Regions from separate parts of the Peribacillus sp. NPDC094092 genome, predicted to be linked through region 3. Evidence: riboswitches for the same ligand, from Rfam matches in the RefSeq annotation. Region 3 holds a riboswitch; each other region holds the start of a gene.
What was found. A riboswitch is a leader RNA that binds a small molecule or an ion and turns the genes downstream of it on or off. The one in region 3 is predicted to bind cyclic di-AMP.
Positions count from the first base shown of each region.

Region 1: linked by a shared signal. The riboswitch ahead of ACQKNS_RS23030 (TrkH family potassium uptake protein) and the one ahead of ACQKNS_RS27030 (cation:dicarboxylate symporter family transporter) in region 3 are both predicted to bind cyclic di-AMP.
Region 2: linked by a shared signal. The riboswitch ahead of ACQKNS_RS08215 (APC family permease) and the one ahead of ACQKNS_RS27030 (cation:dicarboxylate symporter family transporter) in region 3 are both predicted to bind cyclic di-AMP.

Region 1 is NZ_JBNNUC010000006.1:122,718-129,899, reverse strand. Features, by position in the region: gene ACQKNS_RS23050 (class I SAM-dependent methyltransferase) at 1-152, shown strand, start outside; gene ACQKNS_RS23045 (class I SAM-dependent methyltransferase) at 216-920, shown strand; gene ACQKNS_RS23040 (STAS domain-containing protein) at 1,306-2,139, shown strand; gene ACQKNS_RS23035 (potassium channel family protein) at 2,281-2,937, opposite strand; gene ACQKNS_RS23030 (TrkH family potassium uptake protein) at 2,961-4,292, opposite strand; cyclic di-AMP (ydaO/yuaA leader) riboswitch at 4,467-4,609, opposite strand; gene ACQKNS_RS23025 (hypothetical protein) at 4,940-5,131, shown strand; gene ACQKNS_RS23020 (TetR/AcrR family transcriptional regulator C-terminal domain-containing protein) at 5,312-5,911, opposite strand; gene ACQKNS_RS23015 (ABC transporter ATP-binding protein) at 6,030-6,755, shown strand; gene ACQKNS_RS23010 (ABC transporter permease) at 6,752-7,182, shown strand, end outside.
Region 2 is NZ_JBNNUC010000001.1:1,715,246-1,722,427, reverse strand. Features, by position in the region: gene galU (UTP--glucose-1-phosphate uridylyltransferase GalU) at 157-1,017, opposite strand; gene ACQKNS_RS08230 (DUF6044 family protein) at 1,186-2,859, shown strand; gene ACQKNS_RS08225 (glycosyltransferase family 2 protein) at 2,875-3,897, shown strand; gene ACQKNS_RS08220 (GtrA family protein) at 3,857-4,312, shown strand; cyclic di-AMP (ydaO/yuaA leader) riboswitch at 4,670-4,813, shown strand; gene ACQKNS_RS08215 (APC family permease) at 4,959-6,785, shown strand.
Region 3 is NZ_JBNNUC010000014.1:20,357-27,538, forward strand. Features, by position in the region: gene ACQKNS_RS27010 (UDP-N-acetylmuramoyl-tripeptide--D-alanyl-D-alanine ligase) at 1-1,297, opposite strand, end outside; gene ACQKNS_RS27015 (D-alanine--D-alanine ligase) at 1,455-2,537, opposite strand; gene ACQKNS_RS27020 (hypothetical protein) at 2,910-3,692, opposite strand; gene ACQKNS_RS27025 (hypothetical protein) at 3,818-4,129, shown strand; gene ACQKNS_RS27030 (cation:dicarboxylate symporter family transporter) at 4,250-5,509, opposite strand; cyclic di-AMP (ydaO/yuaA leader) riboswitch at 5,682-5,828, opposite strand; gene ACQKNS_RS27035 (efflux RND transporter periplasmic adaptor subunit) at 6,027-7,182, opposite strand, start outside.

The DNA of each region.
Region 1 (7,182 bases), on a different contig from region 3:
TGCGGCCCATCATTAGATTTTTAGGAACGGATATTGGCTTGCGGTTTGAAGACTTGTTCAGTAGACATGATAAGAATATGAAAATTGAAGAAGATCGACCGATCATGCTGAATGGGATGTATAGGAAGATAATCATCAGTAAACGGATTTGATAGAAGGTGGATGAGGGACCATATTGATTGTATAGTGGGATACAATGGGAAGAGGTGATGGTAGTGTCGGAGACGATTACAACCTATGAAGATCTATTGAATATGCTGGACTCGTTATTGCGTGAACCAACTGCATTCTGGAATGATTTTTATGAAGACCGTGAAAAGGGGGTCCCCTTTTTCGAAAATTTCCCTGATGAGAATTTGGTTACATATTTTGATGGCGGGTTAATTGGGCCAGGAAGGGTTCTTGAGCTTGGGTGCGGACCAGGGAGAAATGCCATTTACCTTGCTCAAAGGGGATGTTCCGTTGATGCGGTGGATCTCTCGAAGGCAGCACTGGACTGGGGAAAAGAACGAGCGGCAGAAAAGAAAGTGCACGTGAACTTCATTCAAAGGAATATATTTGATTTGGATATGGAGAAAGGGCAATATGACTTCGTGTATGATTCAGGTTGTTTTCACCATATTGCTCCACATCGAAGGATCAATTATTTGGAGATGGTGAAAAAGGCGCTAAGGCCTAAGGGCTTGTATTCGATTACTTGTTTTGTCGAAGGCGGCATATTGGGTGGTGCAGATCTTTCAGATTGGGAAGTATATAGGCAAAGGAGCCTTAAAGGCGGATTAGGTTTTACAGAAGAAAAACTCAGAATGATCTTCAAGGAATTTGAAGTGGTGGAAATACGTAAAATGAGGAAAATGGAAAAATCGGATGAAACGTTTGGGGTGCAAGGTTTATGGACGGCCTTATTTATGAAAAGATAATTCTCATAAGATAGGCAAATTGGTGATGCAATGGTTTTAAACAAGGGATCTGGGAGCAGGTCCTTTTTTGTTATGAAGAAAAGGGAGGATTTGTTAATGGGATATAGAACTGGTAAACTATAATAATGGACGAACGAAGATTTACGAGAATATTAGATGTAGGTTCTTGCTGATTTTTTTTTGAAAAACAGTGGTTGCATGGTTTCAAAAACAGCTGGGAAGGTATATGGAAAGAAGGAACCGTGGGCATCGGGGCAAAAGATCCTAAGTATGGAAGAAGTTATCTCCGTTGCTTAAATCGATGATATTTCAATAACCTGCCAATGCTGATCTCAGCGTTGGGGTTACCGACTGCTCTTTATAAAAAACTAAATAGGAGGAGTTTATGCATAGAAATAAAGAATTATATTCCTTTTTATTGGGTGTGGCAGCACAATTGACTGAGGATTGGTACGCAACATTGAATAAAAGCGATAAGGCGGGTGTCTATAGCTCATCCGATCCCAAAGTGATTAAAAAGCTCAAGCAGCAAAATCATGAATTCCATTTACGTTTCTTTCAGATCTTCGTGACAGAGGAGAGGGAATTCTTTAATGGGCTTTGTGATTGGATTGAAGATATCGGTCAGGATGAGCAGCATTTAAATACACCTATCTATTTTATATTGAGGGAGTTTTTTCGAACGCAAGATCAATACCTTGATTATATTGACCAGTTCGCGGAATTGCATGGAGATCAATATACGCAGCGTGAAATAAATTCCTGGTACCGGATAGTGGTTAAGGTGTTCAGTGAAGTGATGGAGAGGTTTACTGAAGCGAATCATAGATATGCCAATAAAATCATGAAAGCCCAGCAGGCAACGATCGATGAATTGAGCACACCCATCATTTCCCTTAAAGATAACATGGCGCTGCTTCCCTTGATAGGCGATATTGACACGGCGAGGGGCATGTCCTTGCTTGAAAACACATTGCAAAAATGCGCTGAAAAAAATGTCACAAGGCTTTTCATTGACCTATCGGGCGTTCATGCAATTGATGGTGCATCCGCTCACCAGCTATCGCAATTGATTGAATCCTTACATTTGATCGGTATTCAAACAATCCTTTCAGGACTTCGGCCGGAAATAGCCATGACTGCCGTTAAGCTTCAACTTCCTTTTGATAAAGTGACGATAAAGTCCACTCTTGCCCAAGCAATCAGTACGATAAAATAATACATACATATCCAGGGCATGGGATGCTCGTTATAAACTTCATCGAGAAGACCTCCATATGGCGGTCTTCTCGCATGTATAAGTGATGCTGCATACAAAATGGGTACCGGCCTCATAAAGCAAGAGCCTGAACCTGTAGGATTATTCAATATTGGCAAAGACGGCTAGATCTTCTTTATTGCCAACCACTAAAAGTATATCATTTTCATGGATATCCTGATCCGGTGAGGGTGCTATGATGATTTCTCCATTACTCACGATGGCAATGACGCTGATATTATATCTTGCCCGTAGATCAAGCTCTCTGAGGCTTTTTCCCTTCATGCTCATGGGGAGGATAATTTCCTCGATATTGTATTCTTTAGAGAGTTCTATATAGTTCAGCATGTTAGGGGACAGGAGTTGATTCGCGACCCGCTCCCCCATATCCCTCTCAGGATAGATGACCCAGTCGGCCCCGACTTTAGTGAGCACCTGACCGTGATTTTTATTAAGTGCTTTGGCAATGACCTTATCGACTCCAAGTTCTTTTAAAAGCAAGGTAGTTAAAATGCTCGATTGCATGTCATTTCCGATGGCTACGATGACACAATCGAAATTACGGATTCCGATTGATTTCAATGCCTCTTCTTCAGTCGTATCCGCCATGATCGCATGGGTAACGCTCAGTTCCGCATTCTCGACTCTTTCCTCGTTGACATCAATACCCAATACTTCTTGGCCGGCCGTATATAATCTATGGGCCACACTGGTCCCGAATCTGCCTAGACCGATCACGGCATATTGTCGTTTTCCCATCTTTTACACTCCTTCATTTATGTTTAACCAATCATGATTTTCCCTTTTGGACGTCGGAACGGATCTGGTTTGCGCCTCATGGCGATGGCAAAGGCCAAAGTCAAAGGACCCACACGGCCAGCAAACATCGTGAAAATGATGAGCATCCGGCCAACCGGTGATAATTCGGGGGTCAAACCCATTGAGAGTCCCACGGTGGCGAATGCTGAAGTGGCTTCAAATAAAATCATCAAGAAGTCAGTTCCGCTTTCAGTGATGGTCAGCAGGATGGAGATGAATGAAACCATGAATACGCCAATGAATGTAACGGACAATGCTTTATAGATCGTTTCACTCACGATGCGGTGCCGGAATAATACCACATCACCCTTTCCTTTAATCTGTGACCAAACTGTTCCGACAAGCGTTGCCAATGTAGTCGTTTTAATCCCGCCGCCAGTCGATCCGGGTGAAGCTCCGACGAACATCAAGAAAATGATGAGCAGTAATGTAGGCTGAGTTAAATCAGGGATATTCAGCGTATTGGAGCCTGCCGTCCTTGGTGATACCGATTGAAATAATGATGACAGCATTTTACCCATGAAAGATAAAGGCTGTAATGTCTTGGCATTGCCGAACTCGAATAAAAAGATTAAAATTGCGCCGGCAATCGTAAGTGCCAAGCTAGTCGTCAGAACAACCTTCGTATGTATGGATAAACGATGGGTATCACGGTATTCGTATAGTTCATTCATCACGATAAAACCTATTCCGCCAAACGTGATGAGGAAGACGACCGTAAGGGTTACGAAAGGGTCCGATACATAAGGGGTCAAACTCTTGAATTCCCCCATTAAATCAAAGCCCGCATTATTGAAATTCGATATGGAATGAAAAACCCCGTAATAGATTGCTTTGCCGATCGGCATGTCAAAAGAAAAGCGAATCGATAGAATAAGGGCACCCATGCCTTCAATGATGGCCGTGAAAATTAAAAGCCGTTTCACTAACCTGACTACACCTGCCATGGATAGATTATTTAAGGATTCCTGCAAGAGTAACCTGCCTTTTAAAGAAATCTTTTTGCCTAAAAGGAAAAAGAAAAATGTCGCAAATGACATGAACCCTAAACCGCCTACCTGAATCAGTGTTAAGATGACCAACTCACCAAAAGTGGTAAAGGTCGTTCCTGTATCCACTACGACCAGTCCAGTTACACATGTAGCGGAAGTCGAGGTGAATAAAGCATCCAGAAAAGAAAGACCATTGCCATTTTCAGTGGAAATCGGCAGGGTTAATAAATAGGCCCCAATAAGTATCAGGATGGCAAAGCCTAGTACAAGTATTTTTGGCGGATCCAATAAATTTTTTGTCATTCTCAAATGATCATCCCTACCTATAAAATAATTGTGTGAAACTGTACTGTATTTTAATCATCAATCTGCTTTCAGAATCTTTTTAAAGGCATAATAAAAAGACCAGCGAAAACAACGAACAGTTATTTTGCCACAAAAAGCGTGCAAAAAAACTCCCGAAATAGGCGGTCTTAAGACCTCCTTCGCTTTAGCCGACGAAGTTAGCTGACGGGTAGGATGGCGAAAGAGCTGATCTCATCCCTTCTGCAATGCAGAATTAACCCCAATTGATTGGGTCCTCCGTACTCAATTCCCTTGAGTTTAGGCCGAAATGCATTAAATTGATAAACGTATTCTACTCCCATCATTTAGCAGTTGTAAACCCCTAAATCGTAAAAAAATATGTCTTTAACAAGACTGAAAATTTACGTTTCATTTACATTTTAAAAACGTATTGACAAATATTAGTTAGCACATTATGATAGGTTCGATTAAACGATTATGATAGCCGGCACCGATGTACTTTATTCAATACTTTCAAGCAGAACACGCTATTGCCAATCAAAAATTGTAATATATATATTATATTTCTTTTGTAAATGATAAAGGAAAAAGCATTGCATTCGTATTTAAAGATTCAAGACATTTTACTAAAAAGGCGGGCAATTATGGAGAAAACGTTCAACAGATATGTTATTAATGCTACAGGCAAGGGTGGCCAGACATATTTAACACAATGCCAGGATAAAGATGCACTAAGGAAATGGATAGCCGATCATGAGGATCAAATCATCATGGATGAGTTAAGGATAACGGATAAGAAAAAGAATCCGTTTTTAAAATTGTTTTCCCTAAGGTAAATCAACTAAATTCCCTACATCATTAGCGGTATTCAATTATGAAATCCCTGTGTTCTATCCGGGAACGCTGAGCGAAAAATCCATATCTTGTTTTGCTTTTAAACTCATTTATTTAAAATGAGTTTTTTTGCTATGGAAATCCGTGGGTAATATAGGAGCCGAGGCCAAGAGTAATCCGGTTCATTGTAAGAATGTGCGCAATTGGCTGATGAAGTTCAAGATTTGGAAATGGATTTTCGCCATTTCTTCCGCCGTTTGCTCTTCACAATTCTCCAGCCACTCCTGTATCACCCCTAAAATCGCCGATGTCAGGAAGGCGTGCATATACATGCGGAACGCTTCATTTTCAGCTGCTGGATGCTGGCTGATCAAACGCTCCAACAGTACTTCACCGAATACGCGCTTTATTTTTTTGGCAAAAGAAGGATCGCCCTGATCGCCTAGAATGGCCCTCAAAGCGTGGGCATGTTCACTGATGAATTGAAAAATCGCTACGAATGGCGGGTAAAGCTGCTGTTGATGAAGAGCCATGAAAGCCTCTTTCGGCAATATGGCAGTAATGCGAGTTTGAAGTTCATTTAACAATTCCTGCTGTAAGTGATCCATCAATTCATATTTATCTGTGTAATGCAAATAGAATGTGCCCCGATTGATGTTGGCGCGCTCTGCAATTTTCTTCACTGATACATGTGAGAACCCCTCTGCTTCAACGAGTGCAATGAAATGATGTTGTATCTGCATCTTCGTCTTTTGTACCATATCCTCATGAATCGATGCCATGGAATGTCTCCTTCACTGAACATTTTTCCAAATGTGTTGATTGTATTAGACCAAATCCTACCTTAGAATGATGATACACTCAACACCGTGTTAATTAAAGAGGGAGGATGTGTGTACATTGAAAAACGCGATTTCCATTGAAGGAATTGCCAAAGGTTTTCATCAGAAAAAGGTCATTCAGCCATTGAGCCTGAATATTGAAAAAAGCGGAATTTTTGGCTTGCTGGGTCCATCCGGATGCGGAAAGACGACCTTGATTAAAATGATTGTCGGATTGATTAAGCCCGATGCGGGGAAAGTCACGGTTCTGGATCATGAAGTGCCAAATGAAGCACTGTTAATGGATGTCGGCTATATGGCACAGGCCGATGCTTTATATACAGAACTGACGGGAGCTGAAAATCTCGAATTTTTTGCGAAGCTATACCATTTTTCGAAAAAGGAACGAAGTGAACGGATTCAATATGCAGCTGAAATCGTACAGTTGACGAATGATTTGAATGTTCGGGTTGCGCATTATTCCGGGGGAATGAAACGCCGTCTGTCACTGGCGGTTGCACTCATCCAAAATCCGGCGATTCTCATTTTGGATGAACCGACAGTGGGAATAGACCCTTTGCTGAAACAATCGATTTGGCAGGAACTTGAGCGTTTAAGTAATGAAGATCATAAGACGATCATCATCACGACGCATGTGATGGATGAAGCGGAACGATGCGATAAACTGGCGATGCTGCGTGAAGGTGAAATCATCGCAGCAGGAACCCCCGCAGCTTTAAAAACACAATTTGCCGCGGATACGCTTGATGATGTTTTTTTAAGGATTGGAGGTGGCCTAAAATGAGAATGGCCTCTCTAGTTACACGAATTACCCAGCAGTTGCGCAGGGACCGAAGGACACTCGCTTTATTTTTCCTGGCTCCATTGCTCATTTTGACGCTCATGTATTTTATTTTCGATACAGAAGCAAGTGAGTTGAAACTCGTTGTGACAGGCAGTGATGAGACCATGGTCAACGCATTGAAACAAGCGGATTTTCAAGTAACGGCTGCTGAGGAATTCTCACAGGAAAAAATGATTGAGACTGATTCGGATGGCTGGCTGCATGTTGAAAATGGCAAAAAAAACCTGACACTATTGAACGACGAACCATCACGTGCAAAGGCCGTTCAAATGCAAATGATGCATGCTTTGCAAGGGAATGGAAAAAACACTCCTTCAATGGAGGAGCAATATGTATACGGGGATGCCGACACAAAGAGTTTTGATAC
Region 2 (7,182 bases), on a different contig from region 3:
CATTTCACGGGAGCGTTTATAATAAACAGTTATATTTTGCTCAGAGAGTAGGTAAGGGGGTATATTAGTGGATCATTTTACAACCAAATGGGTGAATCCGATGCGGAAATAGCCCAATCACCTCTAGGTAATTGGGCGGGGGCTATATTCATTTCATTAAGGGAACAGCTGCCTTAAATAGGTTATTAGCCGATCACGAAGTTCAGGTCGTTTCAAGGCGAAATCTAATGAAGCGTGGAGGAAGCCGAATTTATCGCCAACGTCATATCGATTTCCTTCGATGATATAGGAGTATAAGGGTTCCTTTTCTAACAAAAGGTCTAAAGCTTCGGTAAGCTGGATTTCCCCCTTCCTATCGGGCTGAACGGTTTCAAGGATTTCAAAAATTGCAGGTGATAAAATATATCGGCCAATAATCGCCTGTGTGGATGGTGCATCCTCCACTTTTGGCTTTTCCACCAAGTTTTTTACCAGAAATAAATCCTCATATCGTTCTTGGAAATTTACGATTCCATACTTGGAGACATCGGCAGGTGACACCTCCTTGCATCCGATAATGCTCGTACGAACCTTGTTATACCGTTCCATTAACTGCTTCAAAGCTGGAACCTGGCTATCTACGATATCATCCCCTAATAGGACGGCAAAAGGTTCGTCCCCGATAAAAGTTTTGGCACATAAAACTGCATGCCCCAGACCTAAAGGTTCCTTTTGCCTTACATAATGGATATCCACCATGTTGGAAATGTTCTCCACGATCTTAAGCAGTTCATTTTGGCCTTTCATTTGCAGAAGCATTTCCAATTCAATTGATTTATCGAAATGATCTTCTATGGCACGTTTGTTTTTCCCCGTAACGATGATAATATCTGTAATCCCTGATTGTACCGCTTCCTCGATAATATATTGAATGGTCGGCTTATCGACGATCGGAAGCATTTCCTTTGGTTGAGCTTTCGTAGCAGGTAAAAATCGCGTTCCCAAACCGGCTGCTGGAATCACCGCTTTCTTTATCATAGCCCAGCCCCTTTTTATGGTTCTTTAATATGCTTTTTGTTCCACCCTTCATTTTATGTGGTCATTGGTTGACCTATTTCAAAATAGGTTAAAATAAATCCCTGAAATAGAATAGATTTCCCTATGAAGCAAATATTATGGATATATGAATTTGGTCAAGAGGTGTATATGTTGCCAATTGAAAATCAAGAGAGAGTTCAAGTCCTTTTTGCCTTACTCGCCATTGTTTTATATCTTTCTCCTTTATTCATCCTGGGGGAAAATGCGCATATTCGCGTACATGATAATTTGGATTCCAACCTTGCCTGGTATAAAGTCCTTTCAGAAAGCGGTGAGTTATTCGGTGCAATAGACGCGCAAATTCCCCAGATTATGAATGGGCTGCCCCGAAATGCTTTTGGCAGTGAGTTCAGTATTATCGTGTGGCTTCATTCATTTTTTCCGACAATGGTTGCATATGCAATAAGCCAGGCATTAACAAGGTTTATTGCATTCTTTGGTATGTATATCTTATTAAAAAAACATTTGGTTACAGGGAGCCGATCAGGTTGGATTAGGGTTGGAACATCCTTAGGCTTTGCCCTTACCCCATTTTGGCCATCGGGAATGCTCAGTACACTTGGGATGCCGCTTGCACTTTGGGCTTTTTTGAATATTCGCAGCAAGGATCATTCTTGGAAGAATTATTTGGTCCTAACACTTTTGCCGCTTTATTCAAGCATCGTGCTTGGCTTTTTCTTTTTCCTTGTTGCAATGGGGGTTCTTTGGCTAACGGATGTAATCAGGAGAAAAGGGTGGAATATAACGTTTCTTCTTTCAATCGTGTATATGACCGTCATTTTCGGACTGGTGGAGTACCGTTTGGTCGCTTCATTCATTTTTGATTCGGAGCCAAACAGCAGAGATGAATATTTTCACGCAAGGCTGCCCCTCGAGTGGGTCATTAAGCTCACATTCAAAAATTTCGTTCTTGGCCATACGCATGTCATGACTGTACATGCGCTTATCATCCTGCCGATTACCATTTTTGCGTTTTATCTTATTCTGACCAAAAAACTGTGGAGACAGGAAAAGGTATATGTTTTTTTATTTGGCTTGAATTTTATCCTCTCAGCGTGGTACGCATTTTGGTTTTATAAAGGCTGGCTTCCTTTAACGGAAAGAGTTCACACCCTGGATACCTTTAATTTTGCCAGATTTCACTTTTTAAGGCCGATGGTCATTTACATAGGGTTTGCCCTCGCGATAAAAATCATTTGGGAACACAGTGATTACGCTAAGAAAACCCTTTCTATATTCATCGCCGTTCAAATTATGATCTTAATGGGATTCAATGAAGAAATCACTCACAATAAGAAACCTTCTTTTAAAGAGTTCTATTCAGAAAGTCTTTTTCGGGAAATAAAAGATCATATTGATCTGCCGCAGGAAGAATATCGTGTTGCCAGCATTGGGCTGCATCCCGCAATTGCACAATTTAATGGATTTTACACGCTAGATAGCTATAACAATTTCTATCCGCTCACTTACAAACATCAATTTCGTCAAATAATTGAAAACGAATTGGCTAAGAATAAGAACATCAGAATCTACTTTGATGAATGGGGAGGACGTTGTTACCTATTTACCGATGAGCTTGGGAAGCATTATATGTTCAAGAAAAGCTCGAAGAAAGAGCTGAAAAATTTAGACCTCAATATGGAAGCATTTAAAGGGTTAGGTGGCAATTATATATTTTCTGCCATACCAATTAACAACGCGAAGGAAAATGGATTGGAACTGGATAGGATTTTCACGAAAAAAGGAAGCGTATGGAAAATTTATTTATACAGAGTCATGTGAAAAGGGGGGAACAGTGTGAATTCACCGATACTTACGATTGTTGTACCTTGTTATAACGAAGAAAGCGTATTGCAGGATACCATTTCCCAGCTTTGTGGATTGGTGAGGGGGTTGGTCGAAGAAAACGTTGTTTCTGGTCAAAGTAAAATTCTATTGATCGATGATGGAAGTAAAGACCAAACATGGAAGATCATTTATAAGGAAACGATTCATAATGAATTTGTTCGTGGGTTAAAGCTTTCCCGGAATGCAGGACATCAAAATGCACTCCTGGCAGGATTGTTTACAGCCAAAGAAGCCTCCGATTGTGTGATTTCCATCGATGCAGATTTGCAGGATGATATTCAAGTCATCCCTGAATTCATTCGGAAATTCAATGAAGGGTGTGAAATTGTCTACGGTGTTCGCCAGAAAAGGGACCTTGATTCATTTTTCAAACGAACATCTGCAACTGGTTTTTATAAAATGATGAACAAGATGGGGGTTAACCTTGTCTATAATCATGCTGATTTCCGGCTAATGAGTAAAAGGGCGATTGCGGAGTTGGAACGATTTGATGAAACGAATCTTTTTTTACGGGGGATTGTACCGCTCATTGGGTTTAAGACGGACTCCGTTTATTATGACCGAAAAGAAAGATTGGCTGGGGAAACGAAATATCCATTCAAGAAGATGGTTGCTTTTGCGCTTGATGGCATTACTTCCTTTTCAGTTACACCGATTCGGCTTGTATTATGGCTAGGATGTCTTTCCTTTTTCATTAGCTTACTTTTTGGGTCTTACTTTTTATGGTTAAAGTTTTATGGGCAGACCGAAACTGGATGGACATCATTAATCACCTCCATATGGTTGATCGGTGGACTACAGTTGATTGCTGTAGGCTTGATTGGGGAATATATCGGTAAAATCTATAATGAATCCAAACGCCGGCCTAAATATATAGTTGATCTGGATCTATTTAATCCGCTCGATTTAAAAAAACGGGAGCAACTAGACAATGAACGGAACAGTATTGAGAAACTATCTAAAACACACTAACTCCTTTATCCGCTTTTTATTGGTTGGGATAGTCAATACAGCGCTTGGACTTTCCATCATGCTTTTTCTCATGAATGTTCTTGAATTCTCTTACTGGGTCTCCACCTTTATCGGTAATGGTACCGGAGCTGTAACGAGTTTTCTTTTGAATAGGACTTTTACCTTTAAAAGCGATATAGAATGGCGGAGAGGAGTTGCACGTTTCTTTTGCGTCATCCTGATTTGTTATTCCGCCGCATATTCTTTAGGCCAAGCTATTGCGGAATCAATGGAAGGATTTGTTCATTTACCCATACAAAAAAATGTAGCTGTGCTGATAGGAGCAATTTTTTACACAATTCTTAACTATATTGGCCAGAAATACTTTGTCTTTAAAAAAAACAATTTGAGACCAATTCAAGAAGGAAGGAACTAATTAAGGTGGATCAGTGGGATAATGCCCCCGATTGGACGGGAATTAAAGTGGAATTGGAAAGCGAAAACCAATGCAAGTTAAATGACTCAAGCTGGGAGCAAATCGTTTCACTTCGTCCAGCACGATTTATGTGGCAATCATTTTTTCTTTTTCTGACATCTTTTGTTCATTGACCCCTTGATTTTTTCCTTTTTGGACGTTTAATTGCCTCCTTTCCCCCCATCGGACCATGTATTTGCATGACTTATGTAATATACGTCAAGAATAAAACCCCCGCATACAAAAAATATTAAATTTCTGTGTAAAATTTTCATTTACTTTTCCATTTCACGGGAGTATGATAATCAACAGTTTCATATTTCTAAATCGCTTAAACCTTATGGTGCGGGGGACCCGGTATTGGGATTGTTACTACAATCCAGGGGGTGAATCCTTTCAAGGTAGGGCTACTCTTAGGTCCGAATCCGACAGCTAACCTCGTAAGCGTTATAGGAGAAGGAAGGTGGAGCTTGTTAGACAAAAAAATTGATGTCTACAGGTCTATTTAGTTATGACCTGTAGGCATTTTTTTATTTCTTCTTGTTTTTTGCTACAGCTGGGTAACATAAACTTATAAATTTAATATGGTGGTGAATACTTGATGTTATTGTTATCATCCTTAAAAAGGTTCTTGATTGGAAGACCTTTAAAATCAAATGCACTTGGTGAACAAAAGCTTAACAAAACAAAGGCTTTGGCGATATTATCTTCCGATGCTTTGTCTTCGGTTGCTTATGGACCTGAGCAAATATTGATTGTCCTGATTACAGTCGGTGCTACAGCATTCTGGTATTCCATCCCTATCGCAATCGGAGTATTGATCCTGTTAACCGCCTTGATTTTGTCCTATAGACAAATCATTTTCGCTTATCCGCATGGCGGGGGGGCATATGTGGTTTCAAAAAAAAATTTAGGAGTCAATCCAGGGCTGATAGCTGGAGGATCCTTATTGGTCGATTATATATTAACCGTCGCAGTCAGTGTTTCTGCAGGTACGGATGCAATCACGTCCGCTTTTCCAGGCCTGCATTCATATAATGTCATCATAGCCATCATTTTCGTCATTCTGCTTACAATCCTGAATCTCCGGGGGGTTACGGAGTCGGCCTCTGTTTTGGCTTATCCGGTGTACCTATTCGTTTTGGCATTGTTCATCTTGATTGGTGTCGGGATTTACAAGATTTTAACAGGGGGAGTTTCACCGGAATTGCACACGCCCATTGGGACTCCGGTAGCGGGCATCAGTTTATTCATCCTGTTAAGGGCATTTGCATCAGGAAGCTCCGCATTGACAGGAGTCGAAGCTATTTCCAATGCAATCCCGAACTTTAAAGATCCGGCCCCGAATAATGCGGCCAAAACGTTAATAGCGATGGGTTCGTTACTAGCTGTATTATTTACGGGAATCGTATACTTGGCCTATTATTTAAGCATTGTTCCTAGCGCAGAGGTAACGGTCGTCTCCCAGATTGCTGAAGAGATCTTTGGACGGAATTTCATGTATTTCTTCATTCAAGGTACGACTGCCTTGATCTTGATACTTGCGGCCAATACTGGCTATTCTGCCTTCCCTCTGCTTGCGGTAAATCTAGCGAAGGATAAATTCATACCAAGGGCGTTTACGATTAGAGGGGACCGATTAGGGTATTCCAATGGAATAATCATACTGGGACTTGCATCGATCATCTTAATAGTCTCATTTGGAGGACATACAGAAAATCTCATTCCGCTTTATGCCGTAGGGGTATTCATTCCATTCACTCTGTCACAGACCGGAATGATTGTTAAATGGATTCGCGAAAAACCAAAAGGTTGGATGTTGAAATTAACCATTAATTCAATTGGTGCCATTATTAGCTTTATCGTCACGATGATATTCTTCTTGACTAAGTTTACTCAGGTTTGGCCAGTTTTGATTTTTCTACCTATTATCCTGTTCATTTTTCATCGAATCAGAAAGCATTATGAAGCAGTTGGTGACCAACTAAGGATTACAACATGTGAGCCGATCTTGCCAATTGAAGGAAATATCATTATCGTACCTGTGGCAGGGATAACTCATGTGGTTGAGAACTCTTTAAATTATGCAAAATCTCTTTCAGCGCATCAGGTCATTGCCGTTTATGTTGCTTTTGAAAGAGAAGATGAAAAGAAATTCGTGGAAAAGTGGAAAAAGTGGCAGCCGGATGTCAGACTAGTTACACTGAATTCTTATTACAGAAGCATCATTCAGCCATTAACAAAATTTGTGGATACGGTTGAACATAAGGCGAGTGAATCCAATTATAAAGTTACGGTGATCATCCCCCAATTCATTCCGAAGAAGGGCTGGCACAATATTCTTCATAACCAATCAAGTTTACTGATCCGTGCCTACTTACTTTATAAAAGAAATGTGGTTATTACGACTGTACCATATCATTTGAAGAAGTAAGTTCCATTATCTAAGAAAAATAGAAGCCAGACTGTAGGCAAATTCGAAGAAATCGGGTTTGTCTACAGTTTTTTTATTGCTTGTACAACTTGGGCGCCGCTCCAAGCACTCGCTTTCCGCGGTCGGTCCTGGGGTCTCTCGCTTGCGCCTTCGGGGGTCTCCTTTGAACGCGCTTTTCCCGCAGGAGTCTCGCAAACCCGTTCCAATCAACTTGGTTAAAGCATTTTAGTTAGATACCATACCAGGGGATTTGAAGGTTTGCTTCGGGTCAGTTGGTTCCTGAACATCATTGGATGAAATTCGTTTTCCGAACTCCTTATGTCTATAATCTAAATATGGTTTTCTTTATTTATGATCTTATAAATAAAAAGACAGCCCTACAGCTGTATTTTCTTCA
Region 3 (7,182 bases):
ACTTGAGTTCCTCTATAAGCTCCTGCTTATCTTGAAAAGGACGAACCTGCTCCGATGAGAAAGACTTGCTCGCTCCCTTGGCAATAAACTCTGCTAAAGGACCAAACGTGAAAATCTTATCAATCCGCTCATTGGAAATCAATTCACCAATTTTCAAATGAAAGTCTTTTTCCTGTGGCCCTAACTCCAACATGTCTCCCAATACAAGGATCTTTTTCTCGAATCCAGATAATCCCTCAACCAACTCCACTGCTGCCTTTACTGAAGTCGGACTGGCATTATACGCATCATTTATGATTTTCTGCCCTTTTGCGCCTTCGACCAATTCCATCCTCATATTAGTTAACTGAATGCTCGACAGACCTTTGCGGATCGCCGAATCATCCACATTGAATTCTTTAGCAGCCAAGATGGCGGCCAATGCATTAAGGACATTATGATTGCCTAATACGGGTATCTCATACTCGATTTCCTTTTCTCCACTAGCAATTGTAAACGCGGTACTGACCGCCCCTTGGCTTATGGTCTGTGGATATAAATCATTTTGTTCCGTACGTCCAAAAGATATTACGTTTAAATCAGGGAAATCGTTTTTGATCCGATTGCGGAGCAATGGTTCATCACCATGATAGATCAGCGTCCCATCTTTCGCCAATCCTTCGACAATTTCCAACTTTGCATTCGCGATTTCCTCGCGTGATCCTAAATCCAATAAGTGTGATTCACCGATATTGGTAATGATCGCGACATCAGGCTTTGCCATTTTGGATAAGAACTCGATTTCACCGCGGCTGCTCATTCCCATTTCCAAGACAGCAGCTTCAGTATCCTCATCCATAGAAAGTACCGTCAGTGGTAAACCTAAATGATTATTGAAGTTTCCGATGGTTTTATGAACTTTATAGGTAGTGGCCAGCAATGCAGCCGTCATATCTTTCGTTGTCGTCTTACCGTTGCTTCCTGTTATCCCAATGACTTTTATATTCAACTGCTGACGGTAAGAACGCGCCAATTGCTGAAGTGCTTTCTCAGTATTTTCGACAATGATTATCGGTAAATCATTAGGAGGATTCGGAACATCCCTTTGCCAAAAAGAAGCAGCAGCTCCTTGCGCCAATGCTTGCTTGACATACTGATGTCCGTCAACCTGCCCGCCCTTAAGCGGAATGAACAAACATCCTTCCTTAACCGTTCTTGAATCGATGGTGACACCGTCAATTCCTATTGACTGGAATGGACTGATATCATTCAATCCCTCTGCCATTTCATGTACTTGTTTTAACGTTCTCTTTATCATTTTGTTCCTCCTACATTCATCGAACCGTTATCGCCCTCTACTTCCAATAACCAAACGAAGCAGAAACCAGTTTAAATCGTACCGGTTCCTGCTGATTGGAATCCATCAAATCAACGTTTGATGGATTGTGAAGTTAACTGCTGCATTACTTGCATGATCAAACTGTATATTTGATTTGTTGTTTTTCCTGATGACGGTCCAATGCAAGTTTCACGAGTTTTTCAATTAGCGCTGGATAATCGACACCTGTATGCTTCCACAATAACGGAAACATGCTGAAAGGAGTAAATCCTGGCATTGTATTCACTTCATTAATATAGATTTGCCCCTCATTCGTTAAGAAGAAATCAGCGCGAACCAATCCAGAGCAATCCAATGACTTAAAGGCAGTAATGGCCATTTCCGATAAAGTTGCATACTCGCTTTCCGATATCTCCGCCGGAATGACCATCGCTGAATTACCGTCTACATATTTTGCTGAATAATCATAGAAGGCAAAATCCTTCTTAGGGATGATTTCACCCGCCACTGAACAAGAAGGTTCATCATTACCAAGAATACCAAACTCGAGTTCACGAGCAACGACCCCTTCTTCAATGATGATCTTCCGATCGAATTGAAACGCTTCCGCTACTGCTTTTTCCAGTTCATCAGCATCATTACATTTACTGATGCCGACACTCGAACCTAAATTGGCAGGTTTGACAAAACAAGGGTACCCCAATTCATCCGCTACCTTTTTAATGGCACTTTCAGTATTCTTCTCCCATTCGGAACGAATGAACCAAGTGTATTTCACTTGCGGAAGTCCTGCCTGGGCAAAAATATTTTTCATGATGACCTTATCCATTCCTGCTGATGAAGCCAAAACGCCATTCCCTACATAAGGAAGGTTCAATAGTTCCAACATCCCTTGGACGGTCCCATCTTCCCCATTCGGTCCGTGAAGCAATGGGAAAATTACGTCATACCCTGTAGATTCACTATTTTCATCAGTTGAATGTGCCTGCAAGGCAAGAGGCGAGCTCGATTTTTCCGGAGAAAATGTCAAAGCCTCCACATTCTCGGCAGGACCTGTTAACTTCGGTCCATTAATCCATGAACCCTCTTTTGTTATGTAAATCGGATATATATCAAACTTTGCTAAATCGAGAGCTTTAATGACCGCTAAAGCCGTCTGCATAGAAACCTCATGCTCCGCAGATTTTCCACCATAAAGCAAACCAAGTTTAGTTTTCATGAGTATTACCCTCCAATATTCTTTTAACCATGTTCATTGTATCACTTTACACTAAAACGGATAAAGCGAAACTTCCATCATTCGAGCTTTACCAATGATGGTTAGTTGAGCCAATCAGGCATTTACAGGCTGTTAGACCTCCACATTTCATTTTTGTTACATCATCCATCCGCCTGCCCTGCAGCCTGTTGATGCGGGGTGATCCGAAACTTCCATCATTGGTTATTCTCCAACGATTGCCATAATCAGAACGAGAATGAAACCGCTACGTCCTGTGAGTCGCCCCCTCTTATCTTTTATGCATGAGATGGTAAGTCTTACACCTAAAAAATTTTAGGATGTCAAATCCACTAACCCCGGAAATTGGGATAATCAGGAGGATGATGTATTATTAATAACGCTTTCCCATACCTTTTCTTTTCGATAGAAGATAATAAAGGCATCAGGTTCATTACTATCTCTACCCAAAAAGTCGTCATGCATCTCATCCATATTTAAATAATCCCCTACTACCCAAGCAGGTATCTCAATTTTCGTTCTTGTATACTTAATATCCCGAAAGGAAAAAGCGAGCCCCTCTCCCAAAAGATGGGCCAAGGAAGAAATGATTTCTGCAGGAATCGCCGTCAGTTCTTTTTTCTTTCTGATTCCAAGCCACGTCCTCTCTGCTTTTAACGGCTCCAACTTTAACGGAATCAGGCTTCCTAACATCATATAATATGTCGAAAGAGAACGAAAATAAATTTTATTGAACCAGCCATCATCCTGGGCAAGGTACACAAATTGATTATTCAATTTACGGAAAAACGGGGGACTCAGATGGGTTTTAGCGTGTCCTAAATATAAAAGTTCCGCTATTTCCCTTCCATCCAATTCATCCAGCCCTTCCTCCTCTTCAAAATCAACCCAACAGAAATCTCCATATGCCCGAACATTTTCTTTAACGAGCTTCCCAATATCCTCAGATGAAGCGCTATCAAGCAGGACATTCAAATTGTATTCCCCACCATCGAATTGATGTTTCAATAATAAGATCGAATCCAGGGTATATGGCAGCGAATAGACGAATTCACGAAAATTGAGTCCATTAAAAAGGACAAACCGTTCAGAAGCCTGCATATACATATATAAGATATCATTGCTATCATTCTTCATAACCTGACCCCCTCCGAGCTCTAATCAATAATGTTATTTTATCAAACTTTTGAGTTTTCACGTAAATTATATAGCACCCAATATTAATCATCATCATAAAGCGGAACACGAAGTCCATCAAATAAATGCAAACTCCGCAGCAAAAACGCTCATTGATTATAAAAGAAATCAACCGCATTTTATATCCTGAAGGACTCTTCCTTCACCCAACACATGAGCGTCAAAACGATGATCATCCGAACTTCCGGGAACAAGAGGAAATGAGTTGGTGTGGAGGTAAACGGGAGGGAAGGCCTTATGACTTTGGGGATATTTTGATATCCGGAAAGACGCTTCAAGAAGATACTTCCCTTCATATCCCTGCTCAACTTGAAGTACTTGGTTGCCTGAAGAAAATAGGATTAACAGTCATCCAGAGCTTTTACCGAAGTGAATGATTCCATGAAAACGATGATGTCAACGCTTTCTCTTCCGATCACAGCTTACGGATCAAAAAACAAAAAGCGCATTTTAATTCAAAAAAAGTCCAGAGTGACATTCCACTCTGGACTTTTTTATTAAGAAACTTGCTCTAATTCTTTTTTGGAAGGTGGGTTGAATTGACCTTCCCATTTAGAGATGACGATTGCTGCAAGTGAATTACCGATAACGTTTACTACTGTACGTCCCATATCAAGAATACGGTCGATACCGGCAATAAATGCTAGACCTTCAATAGGAATACCGACAGTTCCTAATGTCGCTAAAAGAACTACGAAAGACACACCCGGTACACCCGCAATCCCCTTGGACGTGATCATTAACACTAGCATTAGCGTAATTTGCTCATACATGCTTAAATCGATTCCGTACATTTGAGCGATGAAGATTGCCGCTAACGCTTGGTATAATGTAGAACCATCAAGGTTAAAAGAATATCCAGTCGGAATAACAAATGTAGCAATATGTTTCGGACATCCCGCTTTCTCCATTTTTTCCATGATTTTCGGAAGAACCGCTTCTGAACTTGCAGTAGAGAAAGCAAGGATCAATTCTTCTTTTAGAAGTTTAATTAACGTAAAGATATTGAATCCGACAAATTTCGCAATAATGCCAAGAATGACTATTACAAAGAAAATCATTGTTCCGTAAACAGAAAGCGCTAACTTTCCTAGCGGAATTAAAGATTCCAAACCGAACTTGGAGATCGTCACACCGATTAGTGCAAATACACCGATAGGAGCGAATTTCATGACCATGTTAGTTAGGTAGAACATTCCTTCAGCTACACCTTGGAAGAAACGGAATACTGGTTTACCCTTTTCACCGATGGCCGCAATACTAAGTCCAAACAACACGGAGAAGAAAATGATCGCTAGCATATCGCCTTCTACCATGGCTTTAACTGGATTGGATGGCACAATGTGAACGATTGTATCTACAAAAGATTCATGTTGCTTAGTTTCGGCTGTATCAACATAGGTAGAAATATCAGTTTGTTCTAGCTTGTCCATATTTACACCAACACCAGGCTGGATGATATTCGCTGAAATTAAACCAACAGCAATCGCAATCATAGTTACCACAACAAAGTATGATATTGATTTAGCTCCAAGTTTACCTACTGATTTTAAATCGCCTACACCAGCAACTGCAACGATAAGACTTGACACAATGATTGGCACTACAATCATTTTAATCATTCGTAGGAAAATGTCTCCGAATGGCTGTAAAAAGTTTTGAGCCGATTCACTACCATAAAAAATGGCACCAACGATAATCCCTAAAATTAAACCAATGAAAATTTGGCTAGCTAAACTTAATTTGAATTTCTTCATTTACTTTCCTCACCTTCCATAAAGTCTTTGATGCAAAAACATTTTTGTCTCGGTAAGGGAAACAAGATACTAATAAAAGAAAGTAATTTTTCTTTTTTTGAAAAACTCTGTCTTTACGCCGAAAAAAAAGACACTTCATGTGTCGATTTCTTATTGGCGTGAATATTCACACATGTTCCCTTAAAGACGCTGACGAGGTTAGCTGTCGGGTTAGGAATTGGAAACACAAAGCCCTTTCATTTCTGAATTCACCCCTAGCGGATAAAATCCACAAAAATGGGTCCCCCGTTCTTGGAATAAGATTAAGCGAGTTAACTTATAATAAAATATTATACTAAAAATGATAATCTGTAAATATTTATTCGCATCCATTCTAGAAAAAATCTTTAAACATGTCTGAATATTCTGTATTAGCTGCTATTGTATCTATAATTACTCTTCCCGATTTTTAATCCCTTAAGTTATATTAATATAATTAATGAATAATTTGACATCACCTCTCTTTTTGAAGGAACGGTTATTTTTCCAAAATGCCAAGTAACAGATATCTTACTTTTTCCCTAGAGGTGAATTTTTTATAAGTTGTAACTCTCACTTTTTCAAATTGAATCGGGGTAATAAAATTAGAATGGTTCTTCACTGCCATATCCGGCTTCAGCAGGATGACGTCACCTACCGACGGTCCCTTTATGATTTCTTGCTTTCCTTCTGCTTTAAGCCCTTTTGTAATGTAATGTTTATCCACATATCCTTTTTTAGTCAATTTATAAATATAAGGCTGCTTTTGGTAATTTACCGCTTCTATAGGAACGGATGGTACACCGGCTTTTTCATTGGTTATTACAGTAAGATCGACTTTCGTTCCCACCAACAAATGTTCCGTTTCTTCGCCTTCCGGGTCGATTAAAGCCTGAAATGGAAATCTGTTATCTTTTTTTAACGATGGCTCTTCGGCTGGATAGGAATGGATACGGCCTATCGTTCCTTTCAATGCCTTTTTTGAATCAGAGGAACTTGCTTTTATAGTCATGCCCACTTCGGCCTTTTTCATTTCATCTTCGGAGAATTCCCCTTCAATTGCCATATTTGTAGAAACTATGGATATGATGGGGTTTTTCAGGTTTTTATTGATATTTTTAACTACACCATCCGCCTCGCTCGTCGTCACGATTGCATTGGATTGTTCCTCAATTGAACCTAATTTGGCGTCAAGCATTTTCACTTTTTCATTCAAACTGTTTCTTTCCAGTTCCTGCTTGTACATTTCTTGCTCAAGGTTACTTTTAATAAGATCCGGCGAGCTTGTTGTTAAATCATTACTCAAGTTTTTTTCCACTGATTCATCAATGGCCGCTATTCCAGAATCACTGGTCAGGGATCCTTGATATGACCTCAACTTGCCTATGTATTCTTCAATCCCTGCAATTTCCCCCTCAACCGCCGTTTTCTCCGCTTCTAAATCCGCTTTTAGTGCATCAAGTTCGGTCGTCGCATACTCAAACAACGAGGTGCCAGCCGTAATCGCATCGCCTTCTTTTACAAGGAATTTCTTAAAATCATTTTTCTTGGCATCAAAATAGATATCATACTCTTCTACAGGTTTAATTACCCCATTTGTTTGAATAGTATCCGTAATTGTATCCTTTTTTACCTTTGTCCAGTTTTCAACGAAA